DNA from 4 places in the Bacillus pretiosus genome. Region 3 is predicted to be linked to each of the others. Evidence: riboswitches for the same ligand, from Rfam matches in the RefSeq annotation. Region 3 holds a riboswitch; each other region holds the start of a gene.
The links. Region 3 has a riboswitch for S-adenosylmethionine ahead of ACU8YW_RS02070 (cyclase family protein). Riboswitches for the same ligand answer to the same signal wherever they lie in the genome.
Positions count from the first base shown of each region.

Region 1: another riboswitch for S-adenosylmethionine. It lies ahead of ACU8YW_RS05045 (LLM class flavin-dependent oxidoreductase); the one in region 3 lies ahead of ACU8YW_RS02070 (cyclase family protein).
Region 2: another riboswitch for S-adenosylmethionine. It lies ahead of ACU8YW_RS01070 (ABC transporter permease); the one in region 3 lies ahead of ACU8YW_RS02070 (cyclase family protein).
Region 4: another riboswitch for S-adenosylmethionine. It lies ahead of ACU8YW_RS07205 (YezD family protein); the one in region 3 lies ahead of ACU8YW_RS02070 (cyclase family protein).

Region 1 covers NZ_CM129593.1:979,238-983,275, forward strand. The annotation lists gene ACU8YW_RS05025 (DAK2 domain-containing protein) at 28-210, shown strand; gene ACU8YW_RS05030 (DUF4352 domain-containing protein) at 309-860, opposite strand; gene ACU8YW_RS05035 (hypothetical protein) at 1,153-1,542, shown strand; gene ACU8YW_RS05040 (hypothetical protein) at 1,867-2,073, opposite strand; SAM riboswitch class I at 2,315-2,421, shown strand; gene ACU8YW_RS05045 (LLM class flavin-dependent oxidoreductase) at 2,504-3,562, shown strand; gene ACU8YW_RS05050 (ATP-grasp domain-containing protein) at 3,555-4,038, shown strand, end outside.
Region 2 covers NZ_CM129593.1:183,082-187,119, forward strand. The annotation lists gene ACU8YW_RS01055 (hypothetical protein) at 1-177, opposite strand, end outside; gene ACU8YW_RS01060 (hypothetical protein) at 452-955, shown strand; gene ACU8YW_RS01065 (DUF3951 domain-containing protein) at 974-1,108, opposite strand; SAM riboswitch class I at 1,505-1,610, shown strand; gene ACU8YW_RS01070 (ABC transporter permease) at 1,745-2,662, shown strand; gene ACU8YW_RS01075 (ABC transporter permease) at 2,679-3,683, shown strand; gene ACU8YW_RS01080 (ABC transporter ATP-binding protein) at 3,640-4,038, shown strand, end outside.
Region 3 covers NZ_CM129593.1:385,813-389,850, reverse strand. The annotation lists gene ACU8YW_RS02075 (PRK06851 family protein) at 1-856, opposite strand, end outside; SAM riboswitch class I at 1,006-1,118, shown strand; gene ACU8YW_RS02070 (cyclase family protein) at 1,203-1,835, shown strand; gene ACU8YW_RS02065 (hypothetical protein) at 1,863-2,243, opposite strand; partial or broken gene ACU8YW_RS02060 (ATP-binding protein) at 2,422-2,628, opposite strand; gene ACU8YW_RS02055 (S-adenosylmethionine decarboxylase related protein) at 2,838-4,038, opposite strand, start outside.
Region 4 covers NZ_CM129593.1:1,372,189-1,376,226, forward strand. The annotation lists gene ACU8YW_RS07195 (DUF3888 domain-containing protein) at 1-326, shown strand, start outside; lysine riboswitch at 416-597, shown strand; gene lysA (diaminopimelate decarboxylase) at 778-2,094, shown strand; SAM riboswitch class I at 2,211-2,319, shown strand; gene ACU8YW_RS07205 (YezD family protein) at 2,392-2,535, shown strand; gene ACU8YW_RS07210 (phosphoadenylyl-sulfate reductase) at 2,622-3,326, shown strand; gene sat (sulfate adenylyltransferase) at 3,365-4,038, shown strand, end outside.

The sequences.
Region 1 (4,038 bases), 590 kb from region 3:
ATATTTTCGTGAAAAGTAAATGAATTTATGTGTTCATATATTTTAAACATAGTGAAAATTCCCTTTGAAAAAGGAGCAGAGTACACGAAAGAAATCGTAGCTCGCATGGGCCGCGCTGGTACAGTTGGCGAAAGAAGCTTAGGCTATCCAGATGCAGGTGCGCATGCACTTGGAGTTATCTTTACGGAGATTGCGGGTAGTTTGAAATAGGAGTTAGAAAGTCCCTTTGCCTTAAGGTGGAGGGACTTTTATATATTCTTCATTTGTATCTATATCAAATTTTTCAGTGCTTTTTGCTTATTTGAGACTTAGCTTTTTTGTGATTGCAGCTTATCGATTTTCCAGTGTGCTCCTAGAGGATCTAAAGAGCTTTCAATATAAAACATATATTCATCTGCGGTACTTGGTACTTCAAAAGCTATTTTCAATTCTACCGTTTCATTTGGTTTAACTTGTATATCAGAAGGGTTTTGATCAAGCACCTTTCCTTCATAGGCCTTTCCGGCTTTTTCATCTTTTAGGTTATATTTTAATTCTGATAGTCCGATCGTTTGACCTCGTACATTTTTTACAGAGACATTAACAACGACGGAATCGTTACTAGCATTTAAATATGCATTTTGAACGGCGGTCAAGTAATAGCCTCCCTTAACACTCTCACCAACTAATAAAATACCTTGTTCCAAGCGGCTCATATCTTCTTTTTCTTCAAGATTTATTAATTCTTCATTTTCATTTTTTGCGGTTGGTTCTTCTATTGGACCATTTTCAACGGCACCATCTTTTTTATCTTGTGTGCAAGCAGCCGTAACACTGGCTAATACTAGAATTAAAGTAAGCAATATGAATGATTTTCTCATAAAATTAATCTGTCTCCTTAAGTTTCTCAATTTTGTGCAACTATACATATAAGATTAACATAATGTCTCATTATTGGCTCAAAATAGGGGTTCTTTTAGATACCTTATTCTTTTTTCTTTTAATATATATCCGATTGGTTCTCACGATATTTTTTAATCTTTTAAATCATTGGCTTAGTAATACTGAGGGTTATTATAGATATATTAATCATATAATTTGTCCCTATCAAAATGAACGATTCTTGCATCTAATATATTGTAAGTATATTTTATTTTGAAAGGATGTGATTATATGGCTCATAAATCTACTGGAGTGTTTCGAGTTCCAGTTTCTGAAAATGGGATTATTCCAACTGCTCTCAACATTATGTTAAACAATGATTCACGCTGCCATACTAGTGATGTAACGGTAACTGTTAAGAGAAGTCGAAACATTTCTTTCCCGACTCAAAATGAGTTAGTTGAAATCTCTCGTACTTTTGTTTCTTTAGAACCAAACAGAACAACTAAGATTGTGTTGTTTACGCCAGAATTCCAAATAGAAGATTTTCTTGATGTCATCATTAGTGGAAATAAAGATGATGTTAAGGATGTTCTTGTATATTCTTTCTTAGCAGATTCAGCAGGTCACAATCTGCCATCTACTGTTTTTAGAAATGCAGAATACACTTTTGCTTGCTGATACCGTGATGATGTATTCTTTACTGTCATATATCTGAAGGGAAATGTTAAATAGGAGTTGATTTAACTTTTATTTGGGTTTTCCAAAGGAGTCTGCTTTAGCTAAATAAACAAGGAACCGACTAATAGTTTCCTTGTTTATTTGCATTTAACATGAAATTTCGTATCTATTATTCCGAAAACAACTTTACACAGGAACGGATTTTTCCTAGTGAAGTAGCACCTATAGATGAAAGTACTCAATATTCCAATTGTAAAGGTAAGCGAAATACTTGAATGTTACCATCATTAATTACCATCTTCATAATATGTAATTAGTATTATTTTATTCTTCAAATATCCCCGGCTTCTCCACTCTAAATGATTTCACCTGATCACATTCTAAACAAAATGTAGTTAATAGTTTGGAACGCTTCCCCACTGAAAAGAGCCTACTAGAATCATCCTCACAAACATATGCATGAAAAGCAAATCCAACTCTTCCTTCTTTAAATGTAGTAGAACCACAATTCTCGCATCGTTTATTTTTCATGCCACTAACACCTCTTTTGCTGTATTTTTAAGATAAAAGTAAAGCAACTTGGTTATACATGATGTTTTCGACAAGATGCAACATAGCCCTTTATATATTCGTAAGTAAAACAACATAATACACCTATAAATCTCTATAATAATATGATTTTTTACATATCATTTAATGTATATCGGAAAAATAAGTATTAAAAGATTGATTTTTATTATTCTGATGATTATAATAAATGGAAATCAAACAATTCTTATGTTGAGAAGTGGAGGGACGGGCCCTATGAAACTTCGGCAACCTCGTTTTAGACGAAAGGTGCCAAATCCTGCAGGTGAAAAAACACCTGAAAGATAAGAGCGGTTCACTTAGTCAAGAAGGCTACTCTTATTTCGTTAAGAGTAGCTTTTTTTATGGCTAAAAGTTAAAGGGGGAACAGGTAGTGGAGTATGGTTTTTGGTTGCCGATTTTTGGGGGATGGCTTCGAAATGTAGATGATGAATCTATGCCGCCTACGTTTGAGTACGCAAAACAAACAGCGCGAGCGGCAGAACAATTAGGTTTTTCAACAACTCTTATTGCAGAATTAAATTTAAATGATATAAAAGGTGTTTCAGCACCAAGTTTAGAGGCGTGGACAACTGCGGCAGCACTTGCAGCAGTGACGGATAGATTAGAGATTATGACAGCTGTAAGACCTGGGTTCCACAATCCAGCAGTTACAGCGAAAATGGCAGCAAATATCGATCAATTAAGTAATGGTCGTTTTACATTAAATGTAGTTTCAGCATGGTGGGAAGAAGAAGCGAGACAGTACGGCGGGGTATTTACCGCACATGATGAAAGGTATGATCGCACAGAGGAATTTGTAACAATTTTGAAGGAGCTTTGGAAAGAAGAAGAGTTTTCTTATAAAGGGAACTTTTATGAGCTTCAGCATACACATTTAAGTCCAAAACCTGTGCAGAAACAAGGCATTAAGCTTTATGCAGGTGGTGAGAGTGAGCGAGGAAAAGAGGTCATTGTAAATCACGCGGATGCATATGTAATGCACGGGGGAACAGTGGAAGAAGTATCTGTGAAAATAGAAGATATGAAGAATCGTAGAAAGAAAGTTACAGAGGAGCCATTGCAGTCATTTGGGCTTGCGGCGTACGTCATTTGTCGTGATACAGAAGAAGAGGCATTAGAAGAATGGAGACGCATAACGGATGTGAAAGACGATGCTTTAGGTTATGCGGGTTACCAAGACTTTATTAGTAAATCGCATTTGGAACAGCAAGTGAAGCTCAATGATTATTCCGTATCTAATCGCGGGTTACGTCCTAATTTAATCGGAACACCAGAACAAATTGCAGAAAGGATACTTGCTTTTGAAAAAGTGGGTGTTACGTTATTACTTTTACAATTTTCACCACAGCTTGAAGAGATGAAACGATTTTCTGAAAAAGTGATGCCATTAGTTGAAGCAAAAAGAAAGGAATTGATTACAAATGAGTAAAATTTACATATTGCATGAGAATAAGGAATGGACGAATCATTTAGTGAAAAGGTTGGAAGAACTGGAGTTACCGTATGAGGAATGGCTTTTAAATGAAGGAACACTTTCATTAGAACAAGAACCTCCAAAAGGTGTTTTTTATAGTCGCATGAGTGCCTCTTCACATACGAGAGGGCATCGATATGCACCTGAGCTGACTGAAGGGGTTCTTGCTTGGCTAGAGGGATACGGGCGCACAGTATTTAATGGGTCTCGTGCATTACGTCTTGAAGTAAGTAAATTGAATCAATATGCAGTATTAAGAAAATTTGGGATACAAGTACCGAAAACAATTGGTGCTGTTGGCCGTGATCATATAGTAAAAGCAGCAAAGGAGTTAGGGGAAGTACCGTTCATTACAAAGCATAACCGTGCAGGTAAAGGCCTTGGTGTTCAACTATTTCATTCCATTGATGCTTTAGAACAATATTTGGATG
Region 2 (4,038 bases), 200 kb from region 3:
ATTTAGCACGGTATGAAATTGATTTGTATGTTGTTGTTTTAAATATTGGGCTAACTTAAATGGAGCATGTTTCTTTTTTAATACGCGGCGAAGGCTCTCTGTATTTTCGATATGAAGTGATTTTTCACGAATAAGGACACGAATATCTTCTCCCATAAAAGGCATTGTGTTGTACATAGATGATTCTCCTTAAAAACTTACATATGTTTGCGTTATGCATATGTAAGTCTAGCATGGTTTGTTCTTTATGTGTGCTTACAGTTTTGTAAGGTGATGTAGTAAAGCAGTGCAAAAGTTATTTGCATAAAGTGACGATACTGTGACAAAAATGTAGGCATGTATATTAAGGTAGCGTCTTAAGTGTAAAAAGTAGGATGTTCTCGGTATAATAACAAGTGGAGATAAAAGAAACTATAATGAGTAGTAGCTGTAGATAAAAGGAGAAGAAGAGATGAAGAAGGTTTTGGGTATTGCTGTAATGGGAAGTATGATCCTTCTAGCAGGATGTAATGGAAATAAAGATACGAAAGAACCGAAAGAAAAGGTAGAGCAATCTACTGAGCAAACAGAAGAGATGAAAGAATACCGTGCAGTACATGAAAAATACGATATGAAAATGAATAAAGAAATTAATAAAGCACTACAGTTATTTGAAGTGGCAAAAGAAAAGGGCGGTAAGGAAATAACGAATGCTACATATAAAGAAGATGTGCAAAAGGTAACGACTAGCATGTTAGAAGATATTGATAATATACGTAAAGAAATTCGTGTTCCAAAGTCGAAAGAGCAAGAACATGAGGTATACGCTGGTTTCTTGAATGAATCGGAACAAGCAATGAAAAAATTACAGAAGTTAGCTAAAGAAGAAGACTCATCATTGATTCGTGATATAGAAATTAACTTTGCAACAGCATCAACATACTATAAACGTTTTCAAGCAGAAACGAAAAAATAACCTTGCGTACGCGCAAGGTTATTTTTTCTTCTTACCATCTCCGTCTTCATCCTCGGATACTAATACATTTTGTTTTTCGTGAAATTCAGAGATTGTTTGTCTGGTAATATTATCGAATGGAGTATAAAAAGAAGTGATACGTTTCTTTTTAATAAAGAGTTTATCCCGCTATTTGCCGGGCAGTAAGACCCCCACCTCAAAATTCAGTGAAAGCAAAGAAGTTAGGTAGGGGATCCACTGCCCCTAAAAGCCCGATTGGTTCAACTAATAATCAGTGGGGGATGCCCCCACTGATTAAAGTTTCACTTTATAGACCCCGATGATGACAAGTATAACGATTGTTAATGGTAATCCTATAGTAGCAAGAAGCAAGGGATCCATCTTATAACTTCTTTAATATTATTTCTTTTTATTATAAGAGAAAACTGTAATTTCGATAAAAGGATTGAAAACTGATTTTTCTAAATATATCCAATTTGATTGACTTTTCATTTTTTCAGAATTATAATTCAAAATATACAATTTGAACCAAATAATAATATAGCAATTTACTTATCCAGAGAGGTAGAGGGACTGGCCCTATGACACCTCAGCAGCGGGTTCTGTAACAGGAACACCGTGCTAATTCCAGCAAGCAAGTCTTGAAAGATAAGTGATGGGCCTTCGTTTATTAAGCCTTGATCTTATTTCTTAAGATCAAGGCTTTTTGTGTTTTAAGAAGCGGAAAAGTAATAGGAACAAATATGTCAATAAAACAAAGTAAATACATTTGTTTAGGGGGTTATTGAAGTGTATGTTATTAAAAAACTATCGGTTATGGTGTTCACGCTATGGGTCATTACAACAGTAACATTTTTGATTATGCATATCATTCCAGGGGATCCATTTTCATCAGATGCGAAAATCTTTCCTGAAGAAGTGATACAAAACATGAGAGCGAAGTATCACCTTGATGAACCGTTATGGAATCAATATGTTGCTTATTTAGATGGCGTAGTTCATTTTGATTTTGGTGAATCTGTTCAATCCACAGGTCAAGGTGTATCAGAAATTATAACGACAGGATTTGGTCCATCAGCGATTATTGGTTTACAAGCACTTGTTATTTCATTATTAGTCGGAATTGCAGCAGGTACATTTGCAGCTCTATATCATGGGAAAGTAATTGATTATAGTGTGAGCTTACTTGCGATTCTCGGTATTTCTATTCCAAGTTTTATTTTAGCACCACTATTTATACAAGTATTTGCTATACAATTTGAACTTTTACCAGTAGCGTCTTGGGGCACATTCGAACATACGGTATTGCCATCCTTCGCATTAGCGTTAGGACCAATCGCGGTTATTACAAGATTTGTTCGCTCTAATATGATTGAAGTTTTGCAGAGTGATTATATTAAGCTAGCGAGAGCGAAAGGCATACCAATTAAGAAAATCATTATAAGACATGCTCTTCGAAATGCGATTGTTCCGGTACTTACATTTGTTGGACCGTTAATGGCTGGACTTTTAACAGGAACTTTCGTTATTGAAAAAATATTTTCCATTCCTGGTCTAGGAAAATATTTTGTAGATAGCATTTTTAACCGGGATTATCCGGTCATTATGGGAACAACGATTTTCTATAGTGCATTATTAATTTCTTGTATTTTCATTACAGATATTATTCACCGTATTGTGGATCCGCGTATTCGTTCTATTACGTAAGGAGGGGGGCATTTAAATGGGAGCTTATGAAATCAATAAACAGTTATTAACGAATGAGGAGAAAAAAGAATTAACGATAAATAAAGATCAGCAAACGATTAGTCGAAAGAAGGAAGTGTTTCGCAAGTTTATATCAAACCCTATAGCAGTTTTAGGGGCAGTGACGTTATTACTAATTATTATTTTCTCACTGGTTGGCGAAAGTTTAACGGCATTTACTGCGAGTGAACAAGTAAAAGAAGCAACAAACCTCCCACCTAGTAGTGAGCATTGGTTCGGAACAGATGATTTAGGAAGGGACATATGGGCGCGCACCTGGGCTGGAGGGAAAATTTCACTAACAGTTGGATTAGTGGCAGCGGCTCTTGATATAGGAATAGGTGTACTAATCGGGGGCTTTAGTGGATATGTGAGAGGACGTAGTCGCCTTGGAACGTTAATTGATGAGTGGATTGTACGAGGGATTGAAGTGTTATACGGTATCCCATATTTATTAATTGTTATTTTATTATTAATCGTTATGAAACCAGGGCTTTTTACAATTATTATTGCCCTTGCATTAACAGGATGGATTGGCATGGCACGTCTCGTTAGGGCACAAGTATTATCTTTAAAGCAAAGAGAATTTGTTATTGCAGCAGAGCGATTAGGTACATCGCATATGAAGATTATATACGGACACATCATTCCGAATTTAACAGGCATTATTATCGTAAATTTATCATTTACAATTCCAGCAGCTATTTTCTCAGAATCATTTTTAAGCTTTATCGGACTCGGAGTGCAATCACCAGCAGCGAGCTGGGGAACGATGACGAACGATGCACTCGGGACATTACTAAGCGGAGAATGGTGGCAATTATTCTTCCCAGCAATCATGATTGCACTCATTATGTTTGCATTTAATGCAATTGGTGATGGTTTGCAAGATGCAATTGATCCGAAGATTGTAAAACGGAATCGAAAGGAGAAAAAACATGGGACAGCTCTTATCTTTAGAAAACGTAACATTGGTCGTTGAAAAAGAGAGTAGTAAGCAAGCAATTGTGAAGCATGTTTCCTTTTCTATTAATGAAGGTGAAATCGTTGCACTTGTAGGAGAAAGTGGTTCAGGAAAAAGTGTTACAGCACAATCTATTGTCGGATTAAATCAAGAATCTATTCACATTGATGACGGAAGCATCTCTTTCCAATCTCAAAGGTTGACGAATTTACAAGAATCAGAATGGAATCAAATTCGAGGGAAAGATATTTCATTTATCTTTCAAGACCCTCTGTCCTCTTTAAATCCGACGATGAAAGTAGGAAGGCAAATTACAGAAGTGATTTTGCAACATGAGAAAAAATCGAAAAGAGAAGCAAAAGAAATTGCGATT
Region 3 (4,038 bases):
TAATTTCATCACCTTCGCGGCTCGGAAAATATTCATGTGGTGCGGTGCTATCAAAAATTGCAAACCCTAATTCTCTTACGATAACCATATCAAGACTATTTGGATCAAATCCACAATGATATACTTCAACTTCAAATCCTTTTTCTTCTGCTGCCTTAGCTAATTTTTTAAGCATTGTTGATTTCCCAGATCCTGGGCGTCCTTTTATAAAATAACGATGTGGTAATCCCTCTGTTAAATTAGGAACAAAATCAACTGCTCCTTTCGGTGTAGCTGCCCCTAAAAACCGATGTTTCACAAGCGATTGTTTCCCGCCTTTATCTGTAAATAACTTCTGAATCAGCTGATCGGTTAGTTCATTTGCTTTATTAAAATCAATATTATTAATATATATTTTCTCCCACTCGTCATGTATAACTAGTGCCTCGTTAAAACAAGCGTAAGCAGTTTGAAAAGCCTTGCTTGCTTCTGAAACAAATCGTTCAATTTCCACCTTCTGCTTTCTTAATTTATCTGAGTCCCAAGCAACCCCTAAATTAATATACTCTTCGACAACTCCTGGCATTTTCGGCTCAATAACATGCGGTGATGTTCCATCAACAATTCCTACTTTTAACTTCGGGATAATTACACCATCAACCGATTTATTATCAGAAGAGCAGTGTAAAAATTCAATATCATATCCTTTTTCAACCCACTCGCGACCTATTGCTTTGATTAAAGAAGATTTCCCGGTTCCAGGACCACCCTTTAAAATAAATAACCTGTTTAGCCCTTTTAAATTCTCATCGTATAAATTATGAAATCCTCTAGCTGTATTTCCACCAGCGTAATAATTCAATACATTCCCTGTCACTGCACTCACTCCTTCGCAGCATTCTATTTACATAAGCTACAATATGCGAGCAACTTTATTTGGGTGAATACCTATTTTATATTGCACGAAAAAAGGAAATGAATTACAATTTAAAAGTAGTGAATATTCAGAAACGAAAACTTAATATGTCTTTATCAAGAGAGGCAGAGGGACCGGCCCTTTGACGCCCAGCAACCTCAGTTTATACAAACTGAATAGGTGCTAATTCCTGCAAAATGCATTGCATTTTGAAAGATAAAACGTAACTATTGTGTACAAAACTCATCTTTCTTGATTATGAAAGGTGAGTTTTTTTATTTCAAAACATATATTGGAGGTATTTAAAATGAAAGTAATTGACCTATCACAAACATTTGAAAACAATATGTCCCAATTCCCTGGAACACCAAAAATCAATTTAGGAGCCATTACAAGCGTTGAAGAGACAGGCTATCAAGTTACAGATTTTCATTCTGTCGTTCATGTTGGCACGCATTGTGATGCTCCTGCTCATTTCATTTCAGGCGCAACGACTATTGATCAATTACCCCTAGATCAATTTGTAGGCGAAGCTGTTCTTATTGATGTAACTCATGTACAAGAACGAAAACTACCTAAAGAAGTATTACACAACGCTGACATAAAAGAAGGTGATATTGTCATTTTCCATTCCAATCTATCTACGAAATGGAATACAGAAGCATATGAGAAAGAAGCTTTTTATCTTTCTGAAGAATTAGCTGAAGAACTAGTTCAATTAAAAGTAAAATCTGTCGGTTTAGATTTCATCTCTCCTGATGAGGTAACGACAGAAACATCGCCAATTCATCACATACTACTTGGGAATAATATTTATTTAATCGAAAACTTAACAAACTTAGATGCAATTAACACGAAACGTTTCTTTTTCTCAGCGGCACCTTTAAAAATTAAAGATAGCGACGGTGCTTTCGCAAGGGCATTCGCTGTAATTTTTTAAACAAACTATACAAAAAAGCAAAGATCATCATTGACCTTTGCTTCTATTTTTTTTATTTAAACTAAGAAAGAATTGCTCAACACGAGGACGTAACCAAGCTAAATAATCTTTCTCTTTCTTCTTTGTACAAGCTATTTCTTCGCCATCTACCATTCCGACAAGCTCTAGCTCTAACAGTTGCCTCGTAAATGCTAACATATTTATTTCTTCGTCTGGATACTCTTCTTTTAATTTCTCCTCAATTTCCCCCAATAAAAAACCGTCACGCATCATTGCCAATGCATCAATCCAAAGTGGCGGCATTTCATATTTTTCTCCTGTAATTGTATCTTTTACAATATAATTCTTTTGCTCTTTTCGAAATTGAATCGTGTGTAAACATACAGTCGAATTTAATGTTAATTCCATCATACCACCTCTTTCATAATATCTGCATAGAAAAAAGGATGCGCGTGCACCCCTTCTTTCTCTAACACTACCGAACCGTTACATGAATAATAAATCTCATGTCGATATTTTCCTCCATTATAAACGAAGTATTTTATAAAAAAAACCCTTCTTGAAACATTTTATAAAATGTTTATATTTACACAACAAGAACACTTTTCTGAAAAATATTTTTCTCTAGCACATTATGCTGTCGGTAAAAAATTTCCTCTTTCGTTCCTATTCCCATGCTACTTTGAATCGCGATACTTCCTTGATGTTCCTCAATGATTTTATATGTAATCATTAACCCCAGTCCCGTACCATTCTCCTTTGTTTTGTAAAAATCTTTACCGATTTTCTCTAACAAATCCGTTAATTTTTTTAAATACTTTTAAAGCTTCTCTTTCCTCATATATCAAGCTTTTAAATTTGTTCATATAAATACTCCTCATACTCAATACAAAAGCTCTACATATTATCTCCTTAAATTATAAGTATGAAATTGCTTTCAGGGTAAGATGTAACCTTATCATACGAAAAGGAAGGAGATTTCCCCTTCCTTTTCGTCACAACTTATATCCATCTTACCCGATCATGTAGCAATCCATCCGTAAAGTCATTTCCGCCCACTACAAAATCCTTCATATATAAATTCAAATATTCTCCGTACTTACTCTCTGTATTTAATAATAATTCCTCTACATAATAGGCACCTTGTTTAAAGTTATCGAACAGTAAACTACACAAGCCAGCATAAATTCCGCATCCTACTTGGAAGTAAGTCGCATTCGTTTTATATTTATGAAAAACTTGACTGCTATTCATCACGTTATACATATATGTCTCACTATTTTCATAAACGAGTAATACACCTACTAGATCCTCGCCGGCAATCTCTTCTTCGGCTGGATTAAATACTTTACGATTCCAACTCCATAAATCTTCTACTTGATCTAAGTTCTGTCTAATTACATTAGTCGTATACTCATTAATTCGGTAAAGAAAACCCACTTCCATATTGAAGTTTTTTCCTAAAATTAAAACTTCCTCATGTGGCATTAAACAGCCATAAAACTCTTTCTCTCCTAACTTTACTTTATACTCTGAAGCATATACATCTTCATAAAAATAAAGAGGACGATGATGACTCATATACATCGGATAACTCCATATCGCTTCATCTAGAAATCGCTCTACTGCCCATGAAGCATAAAGTGTATGAGGCTTTATAAGTGCTGTATCATTTAAAAATGACGTATCATGTTCTACTATATAACATGCTCTTGGCTTTTCCTTTGGACGTTCCTTCATAAGTTCAACAACCATCCATTGAACAACACCTGGATTCATACCTGAGCCTATAATTGCTTTTGTATTTGTAAATTTCTCTTTCTCCTTCTCAAACCTCGTATATCTTTCCGTAAGCTGAAAACCGATTAAACTATCGTCCTGATCTACTTCCTCATTTTCCAAAGCTGAATTAATATAACAAATTCCAAGTTCATTACAACAACTTAATACTCTGATTGTATCTGCCCCCGAAACATCAATAACAACACCCGTGCTTTTTTCTTTCAAATGTTGTTTGAATTTCACTACATCTTGAAGGTCAATTTCATATAAAAACAATTGATCTTTCAAATTTGGAAACAACTCACCATAATAAGCCCTATCTTTTTGTTTTATGTCAACCAAATGAAATGTAACATTCTTTATCGCTTCATAAATCGGGTCTTTTTCATTTGCTATCGCTTGATTTAAAATTGCTAAAACT
Region 4 (4,038 bases), 990 kb from region 3:
CCCAATATGATGCACCTCTTATGGAAGATGCCCTTTATTCTGTTTTATTTCCGAAAATAAATAAAGCAATTGAAAAACAATATGGGAGCTTGAAGCCTTATCAATGTCCTAAAATTATTAGTTTAAAAAAAGTGTATAGCGGTACATATTTATTTCAAGCAAGTATTGAAGTAACGAAGTATGAACGAGTTGCTGGGAAAATTGCTCCACCATTTGAGAAGGTAACGATTACATTTAATAATGAAGAAGGCGAATGGGAAGTGTCAAAGATTTCAGTAAAGCGCTTACCAAATGATACGAAATTAAACTGTAAAAAAACAATATAAAAAATTGTTTGACAAATAAAATGGTCCTTTGGTATTGTTAATAGCAACAATTAGATGTTTGAAAATTAAATAGACTTACCTCATCTACTCTCAAAGGTAGAGGCCGCGATAGGAAAGAGTAAGCTATGGGAGATTTAATGGAATCTGTGATCATAGGTTGAAAGGGACTATTGCCGAAATATAAGAATAACCATCTTATTCATATATTGGGACTGCATTGAATAAATGTAGTACTGTCATAATATTTATTTTATGGAGAGCTATTTGGAGATGTTGATGCGGTTTCTTATTTTGAGGAGATAACAACTCGTTTATTTTTTCAATATATATTTTTCCTAATAAGAAACGCGTGTGAACATTGTTCCGCGCGTTTTTTGTCTATCTAAAAGCGTGCTGCAATGAATAGAAGATTGGGGTTATGAGTTTTAGAGGAAATAAGGGAGGAATTCAAATGTATTTACACGGCACGAGCCGAATCAATGGGCAAGGACACTTAGAAATTGGAGGATGTGATACGACGCAGCTAGCAAAACAATACGGAACACCACTTTATGTATACGATGAAGAGTCAATTCGAGGAAAGTGCCGCGCGTTTCATCGTGCGTTTAAAGAAAGTGGTTTCTCTTATCAAGTAGCATATGCAAGCAAGGCGTTCTTGTGCATGGAGATGTGCCGAGTGGCTCGTGAAGAGAATATGTCATTAGATGTTGTTTCTGGAGGAGAATTATATACTGCGCTGCAAGCAGGATTTCCAGCATCACGCATTCATTTTCACGGCAATAATAAAACAGAAGAAGAAATTGTGATGGCTCTTCAGGCGAATATTGGTTGTTTTGTCGTAGATAATTTCTTGGAATTAGAAATTTTGCATGATTTAGCAGTGCAACATGGGAAATTTGTGAACATATTAATTCGTGTAACGCCCGGAGTAGAGGCGCACACACATGAATATATTACAACAGGCCAAGATGATTCGAAATTTGGATTTGGCGTGTCAAATGGTCAAGCGATGCAAGTAATTGAGATTGCTTTACAAAAATCAAATTATAATGTGTTAGGAATTCATTCACATATCGGATCACAAATATTTGAAACGGCCGGCTTTGTGCGAGCGATTGAAGTTCTTCGTCAATTTTTAGAACAAGTGAGAGAGCGAACAAACTATGTAGTAAAAGTGCTAAATGTAGGCGGAGGATTCGGAATACGCTACACAGAGTCAGATACACCATTAACTCTTGAGACATATGTGCGAGCTGTAACAAGTGCTGTGAGGGAACAATTTACAGTATGTAATTATCCCCTGCCAGAAATATGGGTTGAACCAGGCCGTAGTATTGTAGGGGATGCTGGAACGACAATTTATACAGTCGGATCTGTGAAAGATATTCCTGGTATTCGGAAATATGTATCAGTGGATGGTGGGATGACTGATAATTTAAGACCTGCTTTATATAACGCTCGTTATGAAGCGATGTTAGCGAATCGAGGGAATGATGAGAATGAGGAACTTGTCTCGATTGCTGGGAAGTGCTGTGAGAGTGGAGATATGTTAATTTGGGATATCACTCTACCGAAAGTTGCTTCAGCCGATTTATTAGCAATTTCTTGTACAGGGGCATATGGATACTCGATGGCGAATAATTATAATCGGATTCGTAGACCAGCTGTCGTCTTCGCGAAAGGCGGCACATCACAAATTGTTGTAGAGCGTGAAACATATGAAAATATTATTGGGAACGATCGCATACGTATTAAAGAACTTGTGTGAATGGGAAAAAGGAGTTGTTCGGATGGGCAATTCCTTTTTTATAAAACAAAATAATTAAAATATATCGGAAAACTAGGATTGAAAAAAATCAGAATTGTGATAAAATACAAATACAAAGCTTATCAAGAGAAGCGGAGGGAACTGGCCCGAAGAAGCTCGGCAACCTGCTTATAGAAAGCAAGGTGCTAAATCCAGCAAAATGGAATCCATTTTGAAAGATAAGGTAAAATATATTACCGAACAGTCTTTTCGAAATGGGAAAGATTTTTTTTATGAATAAAAAGGGGGGCTGTTCGCGTGAGCGTACGGGAACATTTTGAGGAAGTATCTGAGAAAATTCAAGCGATGCTTGCTGATATGAAATATGGTTCAATTACAATTGTTGTGCAAGATGGGAAAGTCATTCAATTAGAGAAAAATGAAAAGGTACGTTTAAAGTAAAAAGCGCTGACTAGAAAAACTAGAGGCGGTTTTAACCTATTATATTAGGTTAAAACCGTCTTTTTGCTTTTACAGGGGGAAAGAACATGTTGACGTATGAAACGTGGGAAGAAAATAATGTTTCATTTTCAGAAGAAGATGAAACGAAAGGCGCGCTATCTGTATTAAGTTGGGCTTATAAAGAATATAAAAGTGAAATTGTATACGCATGTAGCTTCGGAGTGGAAGGGATGGTATTGCTGCATCTTATAAACCAAGTAAATCCATCTGCTAAAGTTGTATTTTTAGATACGAATGTTCATTTTCAAGAAACGTATGAATTAATTCAAAAAGTGCGGAAACGATTTCCTTCATTAAATATTATAGAAAAACAGCCGGAACTTACGCTTGATGAACAAGCGAAGTTGCATGGTGAGAAATTATGGGAAAGTAATCCGAATCTTTGTTGTAAAATTAGAAAAATTTTACCGTTAGAAAAATCATTAGCAGCGGAAAAAGCTTGGATATCGGGCTTAAGGAGGGAACAATCAGAAACACGTAAGCATACAAAGTTTATAAATCAAGATCATCGCTTTCAATCTATTAAAGTTTGTCCACTCATTCATTGGACGTGGAAAGAAGTGTGGCGATATGTATACAAACATAGCTTACCGTATAACCCGCTGCATGATGTTGGATATCCAAGTATTGGGTGTGAGAAGTGTACGTTACCTGTAGGTGAGGGTGGCGATTCGAGAGATGGTAGGTGGTCTGGGAAAGTGAAAACAGAATGTGGTCTTCATTACCAATAAGATGAATTTGAAAATAAAGCTAAGAGAGGAAATAGAAAATGAGTACAAGAAACGAATTAATAAATCGTATAGACGAGACTTACGACGTATCACAAATCGAAAAAGAAATTGAACTAGACAACATTGCGTTAAGTGATTTAGAGCTATTAGCGACAGGGGGATATAGCCCACTTACTGGTTTTTTAGGAAAGAAAGATTATGATTCGGTCGTAGAAACGCTTCGCTTAGCAAACGGGAGCATATGGAGTATACCGATTACATTACCAGTAACAGAAGAAGTAGCAGAGAGTCTAAAAGCTGGAGAGGAAGTAAAACTTGTTAATGCTGAAAATGTATATGGTGTCATTCAAATAGAAGATATTTTTGTGCCTGACAAGGAAAAAGAAGCGTTACTTGTGTATAAAACGACGGATGAGGCTCATCCAGGAGTGAAAAAATTATATGAACGACCGAACGTTTATGTCGGGGGAGCTATTATTCTTACAAAACGCTTTGAAAATAATCCGTTTCCTTCTTATCATTTAGATCCAATTGAAACGAGAGAAGAATTTAAAAAACGTGGTTGGAAAACAGTGGTTGGATTTCAAACGAGAAATCCGGTACATCGTGCCCATGAATACATTCAAAAATCTGCCCTTGAAATTGTAGATGGTCTCTTTTTAAATCCACTCGTTGGGGAAACGAAATCGGACGATATTCCTGCTGATGTAAG